DNA from 4 places in the Kitasatospora sp. NBC_00315 genome. Region 4 is predicted to be linked to each of the others. Evidence: riboswitches for the same ligand, from Rfam matches in the RefSeq annotation. Region 4 holds a riboswitch; each other region holds the start of a gene.
What was found. A riboswitch is a leader RNA that binds a small molecule or an ion and turns the genes downstream of it on or off. The one in region 4 is predicted to bind cyclic di-AMP.
Positions count from the first base shown of each region.

Region 1: linked by a shared signal. The riboswitch ahead of OG823_RS13795 (transglycosylase family protein) and the one ahead of OG823_RS06335 (glycosyl hydrolase family 28-related protein) in region 4 are both predicted to bind cyclic di-AMP.
Region 2: linked by a shared signal. The riboswitch ahead of OG823_RS15520 (M23 family metallopeptidase) and the one ahead of OG823_RS06335 (glycosyl hydrolase family 28-related protein) in region 4 are both predicted to bind cyclic di-AMP.
Region 3: linked by a shared signal. The riboswitch ahead of OG823_RS05000 (peptidoglycan DD-metalloendopeptidase family protein) and the one ahead of OG823_RS06335 (glycosyl hydrolase family 28-related protein) in region 4 are both predicted to bind cyclic di-AMP.

Region 1 is NZ_CP108025.1:3,437,542-3,442,125, reverse strand. It holds gene OG823_RS13800 (cytochrome P450) at 45-1,352, shown strand; cyclic di-AMP (ydaO/yuaA leader) riboswitch at 1,563-1,732, shown strand; gene OG823_RS13795 (transglycosylase family protein) at 1,738-2,598, shown strand; gene eno (phosphopyruvate hydratase) at 2,887-4,173, shown strand; gene OG823_RS13785 (septum formation initiator family protein) at 4,304-4,584, shown strand, end outside.
Region 2 is NZ_CP108025.1:3,824,643-3,829,226, forward strand. It holds gene OG823_RS15510 (GNAT family N-acetyltransferase) at 1-247, opposite strand, end outside; gene OG823_RS15515 (hypothetical protein) at 282-1,220, shown strand; gene OG823_RS15520 (M23 family metallopeptidase) at 1,269-1,976, opposite strand; cyclic di-AMP (ydaO/yuaA leader) riboswitch at 2,145-2,306, opposite strand; gene OG823_RS15525 (YiaA/YiaB family inner membrane protein) at 2,543-2,833, shown strand; gene OG823_RS15530 (alpha/beta fold hydrolase) at 3,032-3,853, shown strand; gene OG823_RS15535 (TetR-like C-terminal domain-containing protein) at 3,888-4,457, shown strand; gene OG823_RS15540 (PP2C family protein-serine/threonine phosphatase) at 4,578-4,584, shown strand, end outside.
Region 3 is NZ_CP108025.1:1,184,059-1,188,642, forward strand. It holds gene OG823_RS04995 (DHA2 family efflux MFS transporter permease subunit) at 1-1,357, shown strand, start outside; gene OG823_RS05000 (peptidoglycan DD-metalloendopeptidase family protein) at 1,551-2,603, opposite strand; cyclic di-AMP (ydaO/yuaA leader) riboswitch at 2,607-2,785, opposite strand; gene OG823_RS05005 (MFS transporter) at 3,089-4,584, shown strand, end outside.
Region 4 is NZ_CP108025.1:1,516,203-1,520,786, forward strand. It holds gene OG823_RS06325 (VOC family protein) at 1-647, opposite strand, end outside; gene ribA (GTP cyclohydrolase II) at 878-1,513, shown strand; cyclic di-AMP (ydaO/yuaA leader) riboswitch at 1,633-1,801, shown strand; gene OG823_RS06335 (glycosyl hydrolase family 28-related protein) at 1,805-3,304, shown strand; gene OG823_RS06340 (GNAT family N-acetyltransferase) at 3,354-4,430, opposite strand; gene OG823_RS06345 (hypothetical protein) at 4,442-4,584, opposite strand, start outside.

The DNA.
Region 1 (4,584 bases), 1.9 Mb from region 4:
GGTGACCAGGCTCACGCCTTCGGCCCACCGGATACCGTCGGGACATGCCTGTTCAGCCGCACACCGACCAGCCCGAACCGCAGCGCTCCGGTGGGGCGCCCGCCCAGCCGCCCCTGTTCACGTGGGAGTTCGCCGCCGATCCGTACCCCGCTTACGCGTGGTTGCGCGAGCACGCCCCCGTGCACCGCACGACCCTCCCCAGCGGGGTGGAGGCCTGGCTGGTCACCCGGTACGCGGACGCCCGACAGGCGTTGGCCGACGGCCGGCTCTCCAAGAATCCCGCCCATCACAGCGAGCAGGCGCACCGCACGGGCCGGGTGGGCATTCCGGGGGAGCGGCAGGCGGACCTCATGACGCACCTGCTCAACATCGACCCGCCGGACCACACCCGGTTGCGCCGACTGGTCTCCAAGGCGTTCACCCCGCGCCGGGTGGCCGAGTTCGGACCGAGGGTCCAGCAGCTGACCGACCGCCTGCTCGACTCCTTCGCGGCGCGCGGATCGGCCGATCTGATCCACGAGTTCGCCTTCCCCCTCCCCATCTACGCGATCTGCGACCTGCTGGGGGTTCCTCCGGAGGACCAGGACGACTTCCGCGACTGGGCCGCGATGATGATCCGGCACGGCGGCGGCCCGCGCGGCGGGGTGGCCAGGGCGGTGAAGCGGATCCGGGCGTACCTGCTGGAGCTGATCCACCGCAAGCGGGCCGATCTCGGGGACGACCTGATCTCCGATCTGATCCGGGCGAGCGACCACGGGGAGCACCTCACCGAGAACGAGGCCGCGGCGATGTGCTTCGTCCTCCTCTTCGCGGGATTCGAGACGACGATCAACCTGATCGGCAACGGCATGTACGCGCTGTTCCGGAACCCGGGGCAGCTCGATCTGCTCCAGGGCTCCCTCGCGCGTGGCGAGCGCGGGCTGCTGGAGACCGGGATCGAGGAGCTGCTCCGCTACGACGGTCCGGTGGAGCTGGCCACCTGGCGGTTCGCCACCGAGCCGCTGGCCATCGGCGGGGTGGACATCCCGGTGGGTGATCCGGTGCTGGTGGTGCTGGCGGCGGCCGACCGCGACCCGGCCCGGTTCGCCGACGAGAACACGCTCGACCTCGCCCGCAAGGACAACCCGCACCTGGGGTTCGGTCACGGCATCCACTACTGCATCGGCGCCCCGCTGGCCCGACTGGAGGGGCAGGCCGCGCTGGCGACGCTGCTGACCCGGCTGCCCGATCTGCGCCTCGCGGCGGATCCGGCCGATCTGCGCTGGCGCGGTGGCCTGATCATGCGCGGACTGCGGGAACTGCCGATCGAATTCACGCCGGAGAAGGCGTCGGATCCGGTCGACTCGCCCTGACGGCGTGTCGGACAGAACCGGTCATGGGCGGTCAGAAGGCGTATCAATCCGTACATATGGGTGTGGTTTGTAGACGATCCAATGCTTGTCGTAATTTCCGCGTGATGTGAGCGATATGAGCTTGTGATTGATCTGAGGATCTGTCTACTCTCCCTGCAGTTCGCAGCTGCGAGCCCCGTGCGCGGAACGCCGAGTCCTGCCCGCCGCGCCTCCGGGAAACCGACCAGACCCTCGGGCAGGGGCGGGGGACCCAGGTTTTTCTGCCGTTCCCCACGGCTTGGGGTGAAGCCGCCCTAGCAGGATCGTTCCTGCGACCGGCGGCCGGGCCACCTCCCGGTCCGAACCCGACAGCTCACCTCGCAGGCGTGCGGAGAGGGACATCCTCATGCTGTTCGTTGGTAACGGTCGTCACCGTCGTCGTACCCGGACCGAGAAGGTCATCGCCGTGGCGGGCGTGGCCGGCATCGGCCTCTCGATGCCGCTCCTCACCGCCACCGGCGCCCACGCGGCCCCCGTCACCATCTGGGACAAGGTGGCCCAGTGCGAGAGCGGCGGGAACTGGAGCATCAACACCGGCAACGGGTACTACGGCGGGCTGCAGTTCAGTCAGAGCACCTGGAAGGCCTACGGCGGCGGCCAGTACGCCCCACAGGCGCACCGGGCCAGTAAGGGGCAGCAGATCTCGGTCGCGGAGAAGGTGCTCGCCGCGCAGGGGCCCGGCGCCTGGCCGGTCTGCTCGGGCAAGGCCGGCCTGCGCAAGGGCGGCCCGGCCGCCCAGGCCGACACCTCCGACTCCGTCACCGAGTCCTCCTCCGCGGAGTCCTCGGCCGACTCCCGCTCGGCCGACTCCCGCTCGGCCGCCGCGCCGCCGGGGGCGGACCGGTCGGACGACACGGCCGACCGGAACCCCGACTTCACCGGCCGTACGGGCTGGGACGCGGACGCCCGGGTCTTCTGGTACCAGGACAACGGCGACTGGTACTGGACCAGCCACCGCAGCGTCTACGACCAGTACGCGGGCGCCGCCGCGCAGGCCGCCCCGCAGGCCGCGGCCGCCACGGCCACCGCTCCCGTCACCGGCGGCCGGAGCTACACCGTGCAGAGCGGCGACACCCTCGGTTCCATCGCCGGCGGCCAGGGCGTGGCCGGCGGCTGGAGCGCGCTGTACGACGGCAACCGTCCGGTCGTCGGCGGCGACCCGGACCTCATCGTGCCGGGTCAGGTCCTGGATCTCGGGCGGGCCTGACCCCCGGTCCGGGCCCGCCCGCGCGCGGGCCCGGGCCGGGCGGGCCGCCCGAGAGGCGGGTGCGGCGGTCGTACATATCCGGTACGGCCCCCTTCGTTCTGCTCTGGGTGCATCCCGCGCGGCATCCAGGTGAACTACTGACGGGTAGCCGGGCCACACCCTGAGACGGGACCCGGGCCGACGTGGCCCAGCGAGCCCTTGCGGTTAGGCTCTGGTCGTAACGACTCCGCAATCATCCGCAGACACCACAACAGTTTGCGGGTACCTGCTTCCGCTAGGAGATGCCTCGTGCCGTCCATTGATGTCGTCGTAGCCCGTGAGATTCTCGACTCGCGTGGCAACCCCACGGTCGAGGTCGAGGTCGGTCTCGACGACGGCAGCACCGGCCGTGCCGCTGTCCCCTCGGGCGCCTCGACCGGTGCTTTCGAGGCGCTGGAGCTGCGTGACGGTGACAAGAACCGCTACTTCGGCAAGGGCGTGGAGAAGGCCGTTCTGGCCGTCATCGAGCAGATCGGCCCGGAGCTGGTCGGCTACGACGCCACCGAGCAGCGCCTGATCGACCAGGCCATGCTCGACCTGGACGCCACCCCGGACAAGTCCTCGCTCGGCGCCAACGCCATCCTGGGCGTCTCGCTGGCCGTCGCGCACGCCGCCTCCGAGGCCTCGGACCTGCCGCTGTTCCGCTACCTCGGCGGCCCGAACGCGCACGTCCTGCCCGTCCCGATGATGAACATCCTCAACGGCGGCTCGCACGCGGACTCCAACGTCGACATCCAGGAGTTCATGATCGCTCCGATCGGCGCGGAGTCCTTCTCCGAGGCCGTCCGCTGGGGCGTCGAGGTCTACCACACGCTCAAGGGCGTCCTGAAGGAGCGCGGCCTCTCCACCGGCCTCGGCGACGAGGGCGGCTTCGCCCCGAACCTGGAGAGCAACCGCGAGGCGCTCGACCTCATCGTCGAGGCCATCAAGAAGGCCGGCTACGTGCCCGGCAAGGACGTCGCGCTGGCGCTCGACGTCGCCGCCTCCGAGTTCTACAAGGACGGCGCCTACCAGTTCGAGGGCAAGGGCCTTTCCTCGGCCGAGCTCATCGACTACTACGCCGAGCTGGTCGCCGCCTACCCGCTGGTCTCCATCGAGGACCCGCTGGACGAGCAGGACTGGGACGGCTGGAAGGCCATGACCGTCAAGCTCGGTGACAAGGTCCAGCTGGTCGGCGACGACCTGTTCGTCACCAACCCGACCCGCCTCGCCCGCGGCATCGAGACCGGCACCGCCAACGCGCTGCTGGTGAAGGTCAACCAGATCGGCTCGCTCACCGAGACCCTGGACGCCGTCGAGCTGGCCCAGCGCAACGGCTACCGCTGCATGATGTCGCACCGCTCCGGTGAGACCGAGGACGTCACCATCGCGGACCTCGCCGTCGCCACCAACTGCGGCCAGATCAAGACCGGCGCCCCGGCCCGCTCCGAGCGCGTCGCCAAGTACAACCAGCTGCTGCGCATCGAGGAGATCCTCGACGACGCCGCCGAGTACGCCGGCCGCGGCGCCTTCCCGCGCTTCCGCGCGGCGGAGTAGTCGCCTCGGCGGGTACGGGGGCGACGCCCTCCAGTACCCGGCTGACACACAGCCGCTGCACCGGTGCCCCGGCTCTCACCCCGTAGGGTGGGGGCCGGGGCACCGGCGCGACCAGGAGGGGTAACGGGAGATGGCAGGCTGGAAGATTCCGGGCTTCGCGGGGCGTCCGCGCTTCACGAGCCGGGCGACCGTCCTCGTCCTGGTGCTCTGTTCGCTGGTGGCGATCCTGGCCTACCCGACCCGGCAGTTCATCTCCCAGCGCTCCGAGATCTCCGCCCAGCGCGCCAGGGCCGAACACGCCAGGCAGCAGGTCGAGGAACTCCGCCGGGAGAAGGCGCGCTGGCAGGATCCGGAGTTCGTCAAGGCGCAGGCCCGCGCCCGGCTGCACTACGCGATGCCGGGTGAGACCCC
Region 2 (4,584 bases), 2.3 Mb from region 4:
GCGCGGCCTGCTCGCCGTCCTCGTGCCGGGTGACGGCGAGGCGGTAGACGGTGCGCGGCTCGGCCTGGGCCTCCTCCAGGTAGATCGCGATCTGGTCGGCGCAGGTCTCCCGGTCACGCGGTTCGAACGGGAGGTAGCGGGCGGTCTCGGTGTCGCCGAAGACCGCGTGCAGCGCGTCGACGTCGCCGGGGGTGTGCTGGAACTCGCGGATGGACAGACGCGGGCCGGTGAGCTGTACGGGGACCATGTCGGACAACGGTACAGCGGCTACCGTTCGTCACATGAACCACGATGACCTGCGGCTCGTCCCGCGGACCCGGTCCGCCGAACTGCTCGCCTGGGCGGCGGCCGAGGGCCGCGAACCGGTGGCCGAGGGCCCGCTGCGGGTGGTGCTGACGCTGCTGGAGCTCGGCGGCGCCAGGCTGCACGACGGCTGGCCGGAGCTGACCTCGGCCCTGCTGGAGCAGCTGCTGTACGAGCGGCTCCACCTGTACGTCCAGCCGGCCCCGGACGAGGACCCGCTCGCGTACGGGGCGGCGGTGCTGCTGCTGATCGAGCACCAGCGGGCCGTCAAGCGGCTGAACGCCAAGCGCCGGGAGCGGCTGCGGGCGGAGGCCGAGTGGCAGGGCGAGGTGGCGGCCGGGCTGCTGCGCCGGGCGGACCTGGTGACCTGGCCCCGGCTGTACACGCTGCTGCTGCGCGCGGACGGCGTGGACGACCGGGATCCGGCGGCGGTGCGCGCCTGGCTGGACGGCTTCCGCGAGCTGGCGCAGGAGGACCGCGCGTCGGCGTACCGGGCGCTGGAGGAGGCGGGCGTCCTGGACCGGGTGGACGGCGACGGTGGCTGGGGTCCGGCCCGGATGCTGGCGATCGGGATGGCCACCGACGGCGGGCGGCTGCTGCTGGAGGACGGGCTGACCCGGCGCAGCTACCGCAACCTGGCCGGGCTGACCGCACTCGGGCTGCCGATGCCGCCGGAGCTGGCGGGCGATCCGGCGGACTTCGAGGCGGCGGTCGTCGCGCGGGCCCTGGAGCTGCTGGGCGGCTGGACGGTGCCGGGGCTCGCCGAGCTGCTGGTCACGCAGTACCCGGACCTGGCGCCCGAACCGGGCCAGGAGGAGATCGACGCGTACCTGGCGACCCTGCCGGCCGAGGACGCGTACCCGCAGGACGGCTTCCCCCAGGACGGCCTCCCGCAGGAGCAGGACGCCGGGGAGTGAACGGCGCCCGGCCCCGGCCCCGCGCGGGGCCGGGGCCGGGACGGTCCGTCAGGGGTTGAGGCCGCGCTGCTGGAACCAGGCCTCCGGGTCGACCGGAGCGCCGCCGTCGGGGCGCACCTCGACGTGCAGGTGCGGGCCGGTGACGTTGCCGGTGGCGCCGACCTTGCCGATCTGCTGACCCGGGACGACCTTGCCCGAGGTCTTGAGGATCGAGGAGAGGTGGCAGTACCAGATCTCGGTGCCGTCGGGCAGCGTCTGGATGATCCGGTAGCCGTACGAGCCGGACCAGCCGGCCGAGGTGATGCTGCCGGAGCCGACCGCGTACACCGGGGTGCCGGTGGAGGCGGCGAAGTCGAGGCCGGTGTGCAGGTGTGCCCAGTACGAGGCGCTCTGCCCGTAGTGCGCGGACAGGTGGTAGTCGTGGACCGGCAGCTGGACGGCGTCGAGCTCGGCCCGCTCCGCGGCCGCGGCGGCCTGCTCGGCCTCGTGCTGCTGCGCGGCGCGCTTGGTCTCGGCCACCTGGGCGGCCACCACCCGGGCGCTCTCGTCGGCGGCGGTGCGCTGACTGTCGGCCTGCTGCTGGATCCGGGCGGCGAGCGCCAGTCCGGGGTCGGCCGAGAGTGCCGGCGCCTCGTCGGGCGTGCTGACGGCCGGTGCGGCGGCGGGGGTCGCGGAGGCGAAACCGGTGGCGCCGAGGGTGGCGGCCATCGCGGTGACACCGAGCAGCGGGGCCGTCCCACGGGTCTGACGGGGCATCCGGTGCCGGTTGCTGTCGGCCGACTGCGAGGCCGCGGCCCCACCGCCCGGGGAGTCCCCGTACGCACCGGCGTAGGCCGGCGGCCCGGGCTCTTCGAGCAGCTGGGTTCCGGCCGCGGAGCCGGGAGGGTATGCCGGAGAGTGCGTCGACGCCACGGAGGCGCGCTCCTTTCCTTCCTTCGCGCCTACCGGGTTAGCTGACGGGTTCGGAGCAGGAAGGTCTCCTACGGCCGGGCCTGGGCCTGGCCGATTCACCCCAAGGAACGGTGGTTCCCCGGCTCCCGGACGCACCCCGCAGGGCCCGTCGTCGGGATTAGGCGCAGGCGCACGGTGCCGTCTGGTCACGGCGTTGCCGACCGCGCTGCGTTATCAAACGTTAATCCTAGGCAGCTCTGATTCCAAGCCGTCCGAGGATGTGAGTCACCATCAGTGTGGGCGGAATGGGCGTTTTGGCATGGTTGCCTTCCGGTGCCACTACGGATCGTGAGCATGTGTCAACGAACCGCTGCCCAATTTTGAGTACACGTACTCATGTGCGCGGCATGGCGCGCGGCCATCCTGACCGCATGACCTCATCGATGCAGTCGCGCACCACGGCGGCGTACCACGTCCAGGCCGTGCTGTCCTTCGCCATCGCCGCCACCGCCCTCGCGGTCGGGATCGCCTATCTCCCGGTCGGCACGTGGACCCGGGCCTTCCTGGCGGTCGGCCTGCTGTACACCGTGACGTCCGCCTTCACGCTGGCCAAGGTGATCCGGGACCGCCAGGAGAACACCGAGATCGTCACCCGGGTCGACCAGGCCCGGCTGGAGAAGCTGCTGGCCGAGCACGACCCGTTCAAGGTCGACGGGATCTGAGCCCGGCGGGGGCGGGGCGTGCGCCGCCCGCCGCCCCTGCGGCGGCCCCCCTCCCGCCGTCGGCCCGGACCACGGCATCCCCCGCCGTCGGACGGCACGACCTCGCGAACGCCGCTTGACGGCTAAGGCTATTAGCCTTAGCTTTATGGCTATCGGCAGCACGCCGACAGCACGGCCCACAGGCCAAGGAGGCCCGCGATGTCCAGCACCGACGCACTCGCCACCCGTTACCTCGACGTCCCCGGCGGCCGGCTCGGGTACGACGACACCGGGCACGGCACCGGCACCACCGTCCTGCTGCTGCCCGGCATGCTGGTCTCCCGCAGCATCTACCGGGACCTGCGCCCGCTGCTGGCCGCGGCCGGCCACCGGGTCGTCACGATGGACCTGCGCGGCTTCGGCGACGCCTCGATCGCCTGGGACGACTACTCCCCGGCCGCGATCGCCACCGACGCCCTCGCCCTGCTCGACCACCTCGGCATCGGGCGCGCCGTGCTGGTCGGCCACTCGTACACCGGCGCCACCGTGGTCAGGGCGGCCGGGCTGGCCCCCGAGCGGGTCGCCGGGATCGCCCTGCTGAGCGCGTTCATCGAGGGCCCCCCGGCGAACGCCTTCCAGAAGGCGCTGATGAAGACCGTCGGAGCGCTCTGGCTGCGCTTCCCCAGCACCTGGGGCACCTACCAGCGCTTCGCCTTCCCCACCAAGCCCGCCGGCTTCGAGGAGCACCGGACCGGCGTGGTGGCCGCCCTGCGGACCCCCGGCCGCAAGCAGGCCACCCGGGGCCACCTCGGTGGGAACGCCGCGCCGGTCGGCTGGAGCACCGCCGTGACCTGCCCGGCGCTGGCCGTGATGGGCTCCGGGGACCCTGACTTCCCCAAGCCCGAACTGGTCGCCGACCACCAGGCCGCCGCGCTGAACGGCCGCAAGGTGATGATCGAGGGGGCCGGGCACTACCTGATGCTGGAGCGCCCGCAGACCACCGCCGACGCCCTCCTCGCCTTCCTCGGCGAGTCGGCGTAGTCCCCCGTTCGCCCCTTCCCCCACGGAGAACCCCTTGCCACGCGTCGGACTCACCCCGGAGGGCGTCGTCACGCACGCCCTCGACCTGATCGACGAGCAGGGCCCCGGGGCCCTGACCCTGGCCGCCGTCGCCGCCCGCGCCGGCGTCGCCACCCCCTCCCTCTACAAGCACGTCTCCGGCGGCCTCGCCGAGCTGCGCCGCCTGGTGGCGGTACGGATCACCGAGGAGCTCACCGCCGAGCTCGCGGCCGCGGCCGTCGGGCGCGGCGGCGACGCGGCGGTCGAGGCGGTGCTGCGCGCCTACCACGCGTACGCCACCGAGCACCCGCACCGGTACGCCTCGCTGCCGCAGGCGCCGCAGCTCGACGACGAACTGGCCGAAGCGGCGGCCGCCCTGGTCGGGGTGATCGTCGCGGTGCTGCGGGAGTACGGGCTGGAGGGCTCCGAGATCATCCACGCGGCCCGGACGGTGCGGGCGGTGGCGCACGGGTTCGCCTCGCTGTCGATCGCCGGCGCCTTCCAGCTGGCCGAGGACCCGGCGGTCACCCAGGCCCGGCTGATCGGCGTACTCACCGGCGGCCTGCAGTCCTGGCCCAGGTCCTGAACCGGCCGGGACGACGCGTCGCCCGCAGGGTCATACCAGGAGCAAACAGACGTATGGCACTAGATTGACTGATCCAACAGGTGGCCGGTGCACGCGGCCACCGAGCCCGGGGAGGTCGACGTGCGCG
Region 3 (4,584 bases), 330 kb from region 4:
GCTGGAGTGGGGCGGCAACGAGTACGCCTGGAACTCCGCGGTGATCATCGGCCTGTTCGTGGGGTCGATCGTGCTGCTCACCGCGTTCGTCCTGGTCGAGCTGCGGGCGCCGGAGCCGATGCTGCCGATGCACCTGTTCCGCAACTCCGTCTTCACGGTCTGCTCGATCCTCAGCTTCATCGTCGGCTTCGCGATGCTCGGTGCGATGACGTACCTGCCGACGTACCTTCAGTTCGTCGACGGCGTGTCGGCGACCGGTTCGGGTGTGCGGACGCTGCCGATGGTGGTCGGTCTGCTCGGCACCTCGATGGTGTCCGGGATCGTGGTGAGCCGCACCGGCCGGTACCGGATCTTCCCGATCCTCGGCACCGCCGTGATGGCGGTCGGCCTCTATCTGATGTCGACGATGGACCGCTCGACCGGGACGTGGCTGGAGTCCCTCTACATGTTCATCCTGGGGCTCGGCATCGGCCTGGCGATGCAGGTCCTCACCATCGCCGTCCAGAACACCGTCCCCTACCACGAACTGGGCACCGCGACCTCGGGCGTGACCTTCTTCCGTACGCTCGGCAGCTCGTTCGGCACGGCCGTCTTCGGCACCCTGTTCAACAACCGGCTCGGGCCCAACCTGGAGCAGGCCTTCGCCCAGTCGCCGGGGGTCCCGCCGGAGGCGGTCCAGAGCCCCGCGGGTCTGCGCGCGCTGCCCGAGGCGCAGGCGCTGCCGTTCATCGACGCGTACGCCGACACCATCAACTACGTCTTCCAGTGGGTGGTGCCGGTCGCCCTGGTCGGCTTCGTGGTCGCCTGGTTCCTCAAGGAGGTCCCCCTGCGCGACAGCGCCCGGGCCGGCGCCTCGGACATGGGCGAGGGCTTCGGGGCGCCCGACAGCGCGGACGCGGACAAGCAGCTGGAGCGGGCACTGGCCAACGTGCTGCGCCGGACCAAGGGCCGCCCCGAGGTCGGTCGGCGCCTGCTGGCCGACTCCGGCAGCGCGGCCGCGCCGGAGCAGGCGTGGATGCTCGGTCAGATCTACTGGCGCACCCGCCTGCAGGGCGGCGCCGTGCTGAGCGCGATCGCGGCGGCGCACCACATGCCCGAGGAGGTGCTGCGGCCCGCCGCCGAACGGACCCTGGGCGCCGGGTACGCCGAGAGCGACGGCGACCGGCTCACCCTCACGCCGGCGGGTCAGCGCGAGGTCGACCGGTTGGCCGAGGCCTGGCGGCGCTGGCTCGACCACCACCTGGACGACTGGGACGTCACCGACCCCACCGACCGCGCCCGTCTGGACCGCGCCGTCGAATCCATCGCGGCCCGCCTCTTCGAGGACGACCAGCACGACGAACGGGTGCCCGCCTGAGAACCGGCCGCCCGAGGCCGGGCGCCTTCGCCCCGGCCGGGGCGTCGAGGGGCCGGGCGCCGAGGGTGACCGATGGACGGCGGGTGCCCCGGAAACGCCGACTGGTCGGGCCCGCAGCGATGAGCGTTCGCTGCCGGCCCGACCGGTGTCATGCGTTACCGCGGTGGTACGGCCCGAGGGGCCGGACCGGGTGTCAGATGCTGACGCCGTGCGCGCGCAGGTACGCGATCGGGTCGATGTCCGAGCCGTACTCCGAGCCGGTGCGGATCTCGAAGTGCAGGTGCGGGCCGGTCACGTTGCCGGTCGCACCGGAGAGGCCGATCTGCTGACCGACGGTCACGGTCTGGCCGATCTTGACGCCGATCGAGGACAGGTGCGCGTACTGGGCGTACTTGCCGTCGGCGAGCTTGATCTCGACCTCGTTGCCGTAGGCGCCGCCGGGGCCGGCCTTGACCACGGTCCCGGCCGCGACGGCCTTCAGCGGGGTGCCGGTGGAGGCGACGAAGTCGGCGCCGGTGTGGTGGCCGCTGGCCCACATGGAGCCGGGCACGCCGTAGGCGGTACCCAGGTGCGGGTTGGCCACCGGGGCGGTGTAGCCGGAGGAGTTGCTGGTCACGGCGGCCTTGGGGGCGGCAGCGGTGGTGGTCGGCGCGGCGGCGGCGGGCTTCGGGGCCTGGGTGGCCTTCGGAGCCTGCGTCACCTTCGGAGCCGGGGCCGGGGTGGCCTTGGCGCTCGGGGCGGCCTTGGCGCTCGGGGCGGGCTTCGCGGCCGGCGCGGAGTCCTGCGAGACCTTGGGGGCCGCGGCGGCCGGGGCCTGGGCGGCGGCGGCCTTGCTGCCGACGACCAGCTTCTGGCCGGGGAAGATCAGGTTCGGGTTGGACCCGATGACCTGGCGGTTGCTGTCGTACAGGGCGTGCCACCCGCCGGTGACGTTCTGGGCGGCGGCGATCTTCGACAGGGTGTCCCCGCCGATGACCTTGTAGCTCACCTCGACGGCGGCGGCCGGAGCCGCGGCAGCGGCCGGAGCGGCGGCCGGGGCGGCGGTCTTCGCGGCGACGGCGACGGCGTCGGTGCTGGTGGCACCGGTCCAGGTGGCCGACTTCTGCTGGGACTTGGCGGCCGGCACCTCGTGGGCCTGGGCGCTGACGGCGGTCACCAGGGGGAGGGCGAAGACGGCGCCGGTCACGCCGGTGGCGATGCCGATGCGGGCGAGACGGCTGACACGGTTGTTTGCCTGTGCGGGCATGGGGTATTTCCTCTCCGACGCCTGCGAGGTGAGCTGTCGGGTTCGGGCTGGAGTTGCCCGGCCGCAAGCGCGGCTTCACCCCGAGCCGTCCCGGAATCCCGGGCCGGCGACTTACCTGTGGGTCCCCCACTCCTGCCGTGCAGAGTTCGTTCGAAGCCCCCGGGCAGCGGCAGGACTAGGCGTTCCACCCGGTGGGCCCACCCGGACATTGGCCGGGCGGTCGCTGAAGCAAAGCCCATCGGCCCGGGCAAATCAATCCCGATCACGTTTGGCACCGGAATTTCACGGGAATCCCAGGAAATTCAGTGACTCTCCGAATGATCGACTGTGCAGTACGTGCACAATCCAATTGCACTGCGCTACTGATCCACCGCCCTGCGGTCACTTTCTCGGCCCTGCGTCGGTGGCCGGACACGCTCGGCCACCACCCGGACGCGCCGCTGGTGACCCTTGTCACGCGGGCCCCGGAAGCGCAGGATCGAGCCGTGAGAACCGACGGCGCGGGCACCCTGGCACTCGGCACCGCACAAGGGCGCTGGGTGGTGCTGGCGACCGTCCTGGGCTCCAGCATGGCGATGCTCGACGGCACCGTCGTCAACGTCGCACTCCCCCGGATCGGCGCCGATCTCGGCGCCTCGCTCGCCGCCCTGCAGTGGACGCTCAACGCCTATCTGCTGAGCCTCGCCGGGCTGATCCTGCTCGGCGGGGCACTCGGCGACCGCTACGGACGGCGCCGGGTCTTCCTCATCGGCGTCGCCTGGTTCGCCGCGGCCTCGGCGCTGTGCGCGCTGGCACCGAACGTCGGTGTGCTGATCGCCGCGCGCGGCCTGCAGGGCATCGGCGGAGCCCTGCTCACCCCCGGCTCCCTCGCCATGCTCCAGGCGGTCTTCCGGCCCGACGACCGCTCGGCGGCGGTCGGGCTCTGGTCCGGGCTGGGCGGGGTGTCGGCGGCGGTCGGCCCCTTCCTCGGCGGCTGGCTGGTGGACGGGCCCGGCTGGCGGTGGATCTTCCTGCTCAACGTCCCGCTCGCCGCCGTGGTGCTGGCCGTGTCCCTGCGGCACGTCCCGGAGAGCCGGGACGAGAGCGCCACCGGCGGTTTCGACGTGCTCGGCGCCGTCCTCGCCGCGCTCGCCCTCGGCGGGGTGACCTACGCGCTGACGGCCGCGGGCGAGGGCCTCTCCCCCGCCGTCTGGATCTCCGGCGCGGCCGGACTGCTGCTCGGCGCCGCGTTCGTGGTCACCGAACGCCGGCGCGCGGCCCCGATGCTCCCGCCGGAGCTGTTCGCCTCGCGCCTGTTCACCTCGGTGAACCTGGTCACGCTCTGCGTGTACGCCGCCTTCAGCGGGGTGTTCTTCCTCCTGGTGGTCCAGCTGCAGACGGTCTCCGGTTTCACACCGCTGACCTCCGGCCTCGCGCTGCTGCCGATCACCGTGCTGATGCTGGCGCTCTCCTCGCGGGCCGGGCGGCTGGGCAAACGGATCGGCCCCCGGCTGCCGCTCGTCGCCGGTCCGATGATCTGCGCCGCGGGCGTCCTGCTGATGCTGCGGATCGGCGCCGGCGCCTCGTACTGGACGGACGTGCTGCCCGCCACCACCGTCATGGGCTGCGGGATGGTCCTGCTGGTGGCGCCGCTCACCGCGACCGTGCTGGCGGCGGTCGACGTGCGCCGGGCCGGCATCGCCAGCGGCGTCAACAACGCCGCCGCCCGCGCGGCCGGACTGCTCGCGGTGGCGGCGCTGCCGGCCCTCGTCGGCCTGAGCGGCGAGGCGTATCAGGTGCCCGCCGCGGTGGACTCGGCCTTCCGCAGCGCGATGGCGATCTGCGCCGGGCTCCTGGTCACCGGGGGCCTGGTGGCGCTGGCCACCGTCCGCGGCAACGTGCTGGCCCCGCAGGACCACCCGGTCGCCGAGCCGGACTGCGCCTGGACCTGCGGAACCACCGGACCGCCGATCGACCCCGGCCACGAGAAGCCGGCGCGGCG
Region 4 (4,584 bases):
GCGCCGGCCCGGCTCGCGGTGAGGTCGACGTCCGCGACGGCGAAGTACGGCAGCCAGTGCGGCGGCAGCTGCGGCGGGAACTGCTCGCCCATCGCCAGCATCCCGCCGAAGTCGGCGCCGTCGATGCCCCACTGGGTGTACGACTCGCCCGCGCTCACCGTCCAGCCGAAGACCTCGGGGTAGAAGACCCTGGCCCCTTCGACGTCCCGGGTGAGCAGTTCGGCCCAGCCGAGCGCACCCGGGTCGTTGAAGACGCCCGCGCCGGAGAACGTCCGGGCCTGCCAGAGCGCGAACACCGCGCCGGCCGGGTCGGCGACCACCGCGAACCGGCCGACGTCGAGCACCTCCATGGGCTCCATCAGCACCCGGCCGCCGGCCCCGGTGATCCTCGCGACGGTGGCGTCGGCGTCCCGGGTGGCGAAGGAGACCGTCCAGGCGGTCTGCTGCTCCGGGCCGTAGAGCGGGCTGAGCCCGGCCGCCGGGGCGTCGCCCAGGTGCATCACGGTGTAGCCGCCGGCCTCGGGGCGCGGGTCGGTCTCCGCGCGCCAGCCGAAGAGTTCGCCGTAGAAGGCCTTGGCGGCGGCCGGGTCCGAGGTGGCGACCTCGGCCCAGCTGGGCGCCCCGACGGTCACGCTGGTGATCTTCATCCGTGCTGTCCCTTCCGGTGCTGCCGGGAGACCGGCATGCCTTCCCACAGCATGCGGCGGCGCCACCGCGGCGGCCCGGGCCTGATCGGCCGAACGGGGCGCGGCGGCGGAGAAAGGGGAGTTGTTCAAATTGGAACTACAGGGTACGGTCGGCCTTCTCACCGGTTCGGCCAACATCCTGCCCAGCGGTTCGATTCCGTCCCGTCCACCACAGCCCCGGAGGCCTCGGCATGCCGCAGTACGAAACCGCCACCGTGCGCTCAAGCGTGCGCATCCCGTTGACCTTCCCGGACGGCTACCGCGCCGACGCCCAGGTCTTCACCTTCCACGGCCTGGCCGACGGCGCCGAGCACCTGGCGCTCGCCCTCGGCGAGGTACGCGGCACCCCGCTGGTGCGACTGCACTCCGAGTGCCTCACCGGTGACGTGTTCGGCTCCGACCGCTGCGACTGCGGCCCGCAGCTGCGCGAGTCGGTCGAGCGGATCAGCACGGCCGGCGGCTACCTGCTCTACCTCCGTCAGGAGGGCCGCGGCATCGGCCTCTACAACAAGCTGGACGCCTACGCCCTTCAGGACTCGGGCCTGGACACCTACCAGGCCAACACCGCGCTCGGTCTGCCCGAGGACGGGCGCGACTACACCGCCGCCGCGCAGATGCTCAGCGCGCTCGGCGCCACCCGGGTCCAGCTGCTCAGCAACAACCCGGACAAGGCCGGCCAGCTGGCCGACCTGGGCATCGAGGTCGCCGAGCGGGTGCCCACCGGAGTGCACCTCTCCGACAGCAACGTCCACTACCTGCGCACCAAGGCGGGCGGCACCGCTCTCACCCTCGGCCACGGCATCGAGCTGCTCCCGGTCGGCGCCTGAGCGGGAGCGCGCGTGTGACCCGCGGCACAGCGACTTGTGATGTTCCGGCAAAGTTGTCTAGCCTTCGGGCGTCCGCTGGAGCGGACACGCACCCGGTACGCCTAGTCCCGTCCACCGGATAGCGGTCTTCCGAGCATCGGACGGGAGCGGGGGAACCAGGTAAGTCGTCGTACCCGCTCCGCATCCGTGCGGTCGTGGGCACGACTTGGGGTGAAGCCGCACCACAGGCGGCCGGGCTACCTCACGGTCCGAATCCGACAGCTCACCTCGTAGGCGTCGCGAGGTTCTGTCATGCCCATGATTTCCAAGCCCGGGTTGGCCGCGATCACCGCGGCCGGCCTGTTCATCCTGCCCCTGGTCGGCACCACCGGCGCCCAGGCGTACGGCGCCGCCTGGTGGAAGCGACCCGCCCCCAGGCCCACGCCCACCGCGTCCCCCACGCCGACGCCCGCTCCCACGGCCGCGCCGAGCGCGACCCCGACGCCGACACCCACGCCGGCCCCGAAGCCCACGGCCACTCCCACGGCCACCCCCACGGCGACGGCCGCACCGACCGCGACGACGAGCCCGACCCCCTCGGCCGGCGCCTCCGGCACGCCGACGGCCACGGCGACAGCGACGGCGACCGCATCGCCCACCGCCTCGCCCACCGCCTCGCCGAGCGCCTCGCCCGCCGTCGGGGCCTCCGGCATCGGCTGCCCGTACACCGGCGCCACCGCCACCGCCGTCCGCGACGCCTCCAAGGCGCCGTACAACGCGGTCGGCAACGGCTCCACGGACAGCTACACCGCCATCCAGAAGGCCATCGACGACGCGTCCGCCGCCGGGGGCGGCGTCGTCACCCTGCCCGCGGGCACCTTCCTGACCAACGGGCACCTCCAGCTGAAGAGCAACGTGGCGCTCAAGGGTGCGGGCTCCGGCGCGACCACCCTCAAGGCGGGCCCGTCCTTCCTGAAGACCTCCGGCCCCGACGGCGGCTACCCGGTGGTGACCACGCACGGCGCGAGCAACGTGACGATCGCCGACCTGAAGGCCGATCAGAGCGGTGACGTGCTGGATCAGTTCAACCTGTCCGGCCGGCTCGCGGCCTACCTGATCGACGTGCGCAACTCCACCAACGCCGTGGTGAGCGGGGTGGCCACGACCAACCCGGCCTCGTACTCCATCGCCGCGGTCGGCAGCACCCGGTTCTGCGTCCAGCACAGCAGCACCCAGGTCACCACGACCGGCAAGTACGACCAGCTGGACGGCATCCACGTGCTGTCCTCCACCTTCGGGTACGTGCTCGGCAACACCGTCGACCAGCGGTTCAACGGCAACACCGACGGCGACGACGGCCTCGTCGCGCACACCATGACCAGCGCCCCGACCCACGACGTCACCTACGCGGACAACACCGTGCGCGGTGGCAACAACGGCAACGGCATGCAGTTGGCCGCGGGCAACGGCGACATCTACAACATCACCATCCGCAACAACGAGTTCTGGGGCTCCACCGAGGGCATCCGGACGGGCTGGTACGACAACCAGACCGGACGGGTGCACGACGTGGTCGTCGGTGGGTCGGCGGCCGCCGGCAACACGATCCGCGACCTCGTGCCCGGCACCGGCGCGAAGGGCTCCTTCCCGTCCGGCGGCAAGGCGATCTGGTACTTCGCCGCGCCCTCCGTGGCCTCGAACGTCCCCAGCGCCATGACGGTGACGTACAACACGACGTGCCACGCGGGCACCCCGCCCATGTCGGTCGTCTCCGGTGGCAACAACGTGGTCTCCGACAACAAGACCTGCTGATCTCCGGCGGGCGGGGCGCACCGGCGCCCCGCCCGCCCCTGCACGGGGGTCAGTGCGCGGTGCGCCGCTCGACCAGGCCCACCGCGCCCAGTGCCAACCGCCGCAGCCCGGGGTTCGCGCTCACCACCGCTTTGGTCCGGTCGAGCGAGGCCACCTGCCAGCGCCGCAGCGCCGGCAGGGCCGTGCCGCGCTCCACCCGGCCCTGCGCCACCATGACGTCGCCGGTCTTCAGTGACTCCTTGTACCGGTCGTGCCCCTTGCCGAGGTCGATCCGCCGCAGCCCCAGGCCGGCGGCGGCCTCCAGCAGGTGGAGATAGAGCAGCAGCCCCGGGGAGTGGCGCGCCAGCGCGGCGTCGTAGACCGGCAGCCAGGACGAGAGCAGATGCCGGGCGCGCAGCGAGTAGAGCATCGAGACGGGCCGGCCGCCCGCGTACAGCACCGACAGGACGCCGGCGCAGCCCTCGGCCCGTGAGTCGGCCAGCTCCCGGACCACCGACAGCAGCCCCGGCTGGGCGAAGACGTCCCGGCGGCCCTTGGCCAGGCACTGCGCCGTCTTCCAGGCGGCCAGCGTCCGCAGCATCGCGGGATCGCGCTCGTCGAAGACGAAGCGCAGCGGGCCGGTCTCCCGCTCCAGCCGGGCCCCCTTGCCCCGCACCCGGTGGAGGAGCTTCGCCGAGTGCCCGCCGAGCCGGGCGGCGTACGCCTGGTAGCCGTCGCCGACGTCGATGACGGGAGAGGCCGCGCGGTGCACTCCGTTGGCCTCGAAGGCCGTCTGGCCGGCGACGAGGTGGTCGAACTCCCAGACCCTGAGCCCGCAGTCCGCCAGCAGCGAGACCGGGTCCCAGTCCAGTCCGCGGCGGTGCACCAGCCCCTGGCAGTCGCAGAACCCGGCTCCGATCGGCTTGCCGATCCCGAGGGCGCGGCGCTCGAACGGGAAGTAGGCGGCCGGCCCGGAGCCGTCGCAGAGCACCGCCACCCGTGCGGCCGGGCGCCGCCGTCCGACGGCGAGCGCGAACTCCGGCGAGAGGAAGGGACTCGTCAGGGAGTCGTCGCGGAGCTGCATCTGCCGCCAGCCCGCCAGTTCGGCGGCGGTGAGTTCGTCGGGACGGACGGTCGTGGTCGTCATGTCGGTCACCTTCATGGGTGCGCCCCGCCCAGCCGGGCGGCGAGCGCGGCGTAGTCGCCGAGCGAGGCGCCCGGCGTCGCGTGGTGGTGGAGGTCGGCGTCGAAGGCCCACATCAGCCCCCGCAGGCCGCAGGACGACAGCTGGCGCGCCACCG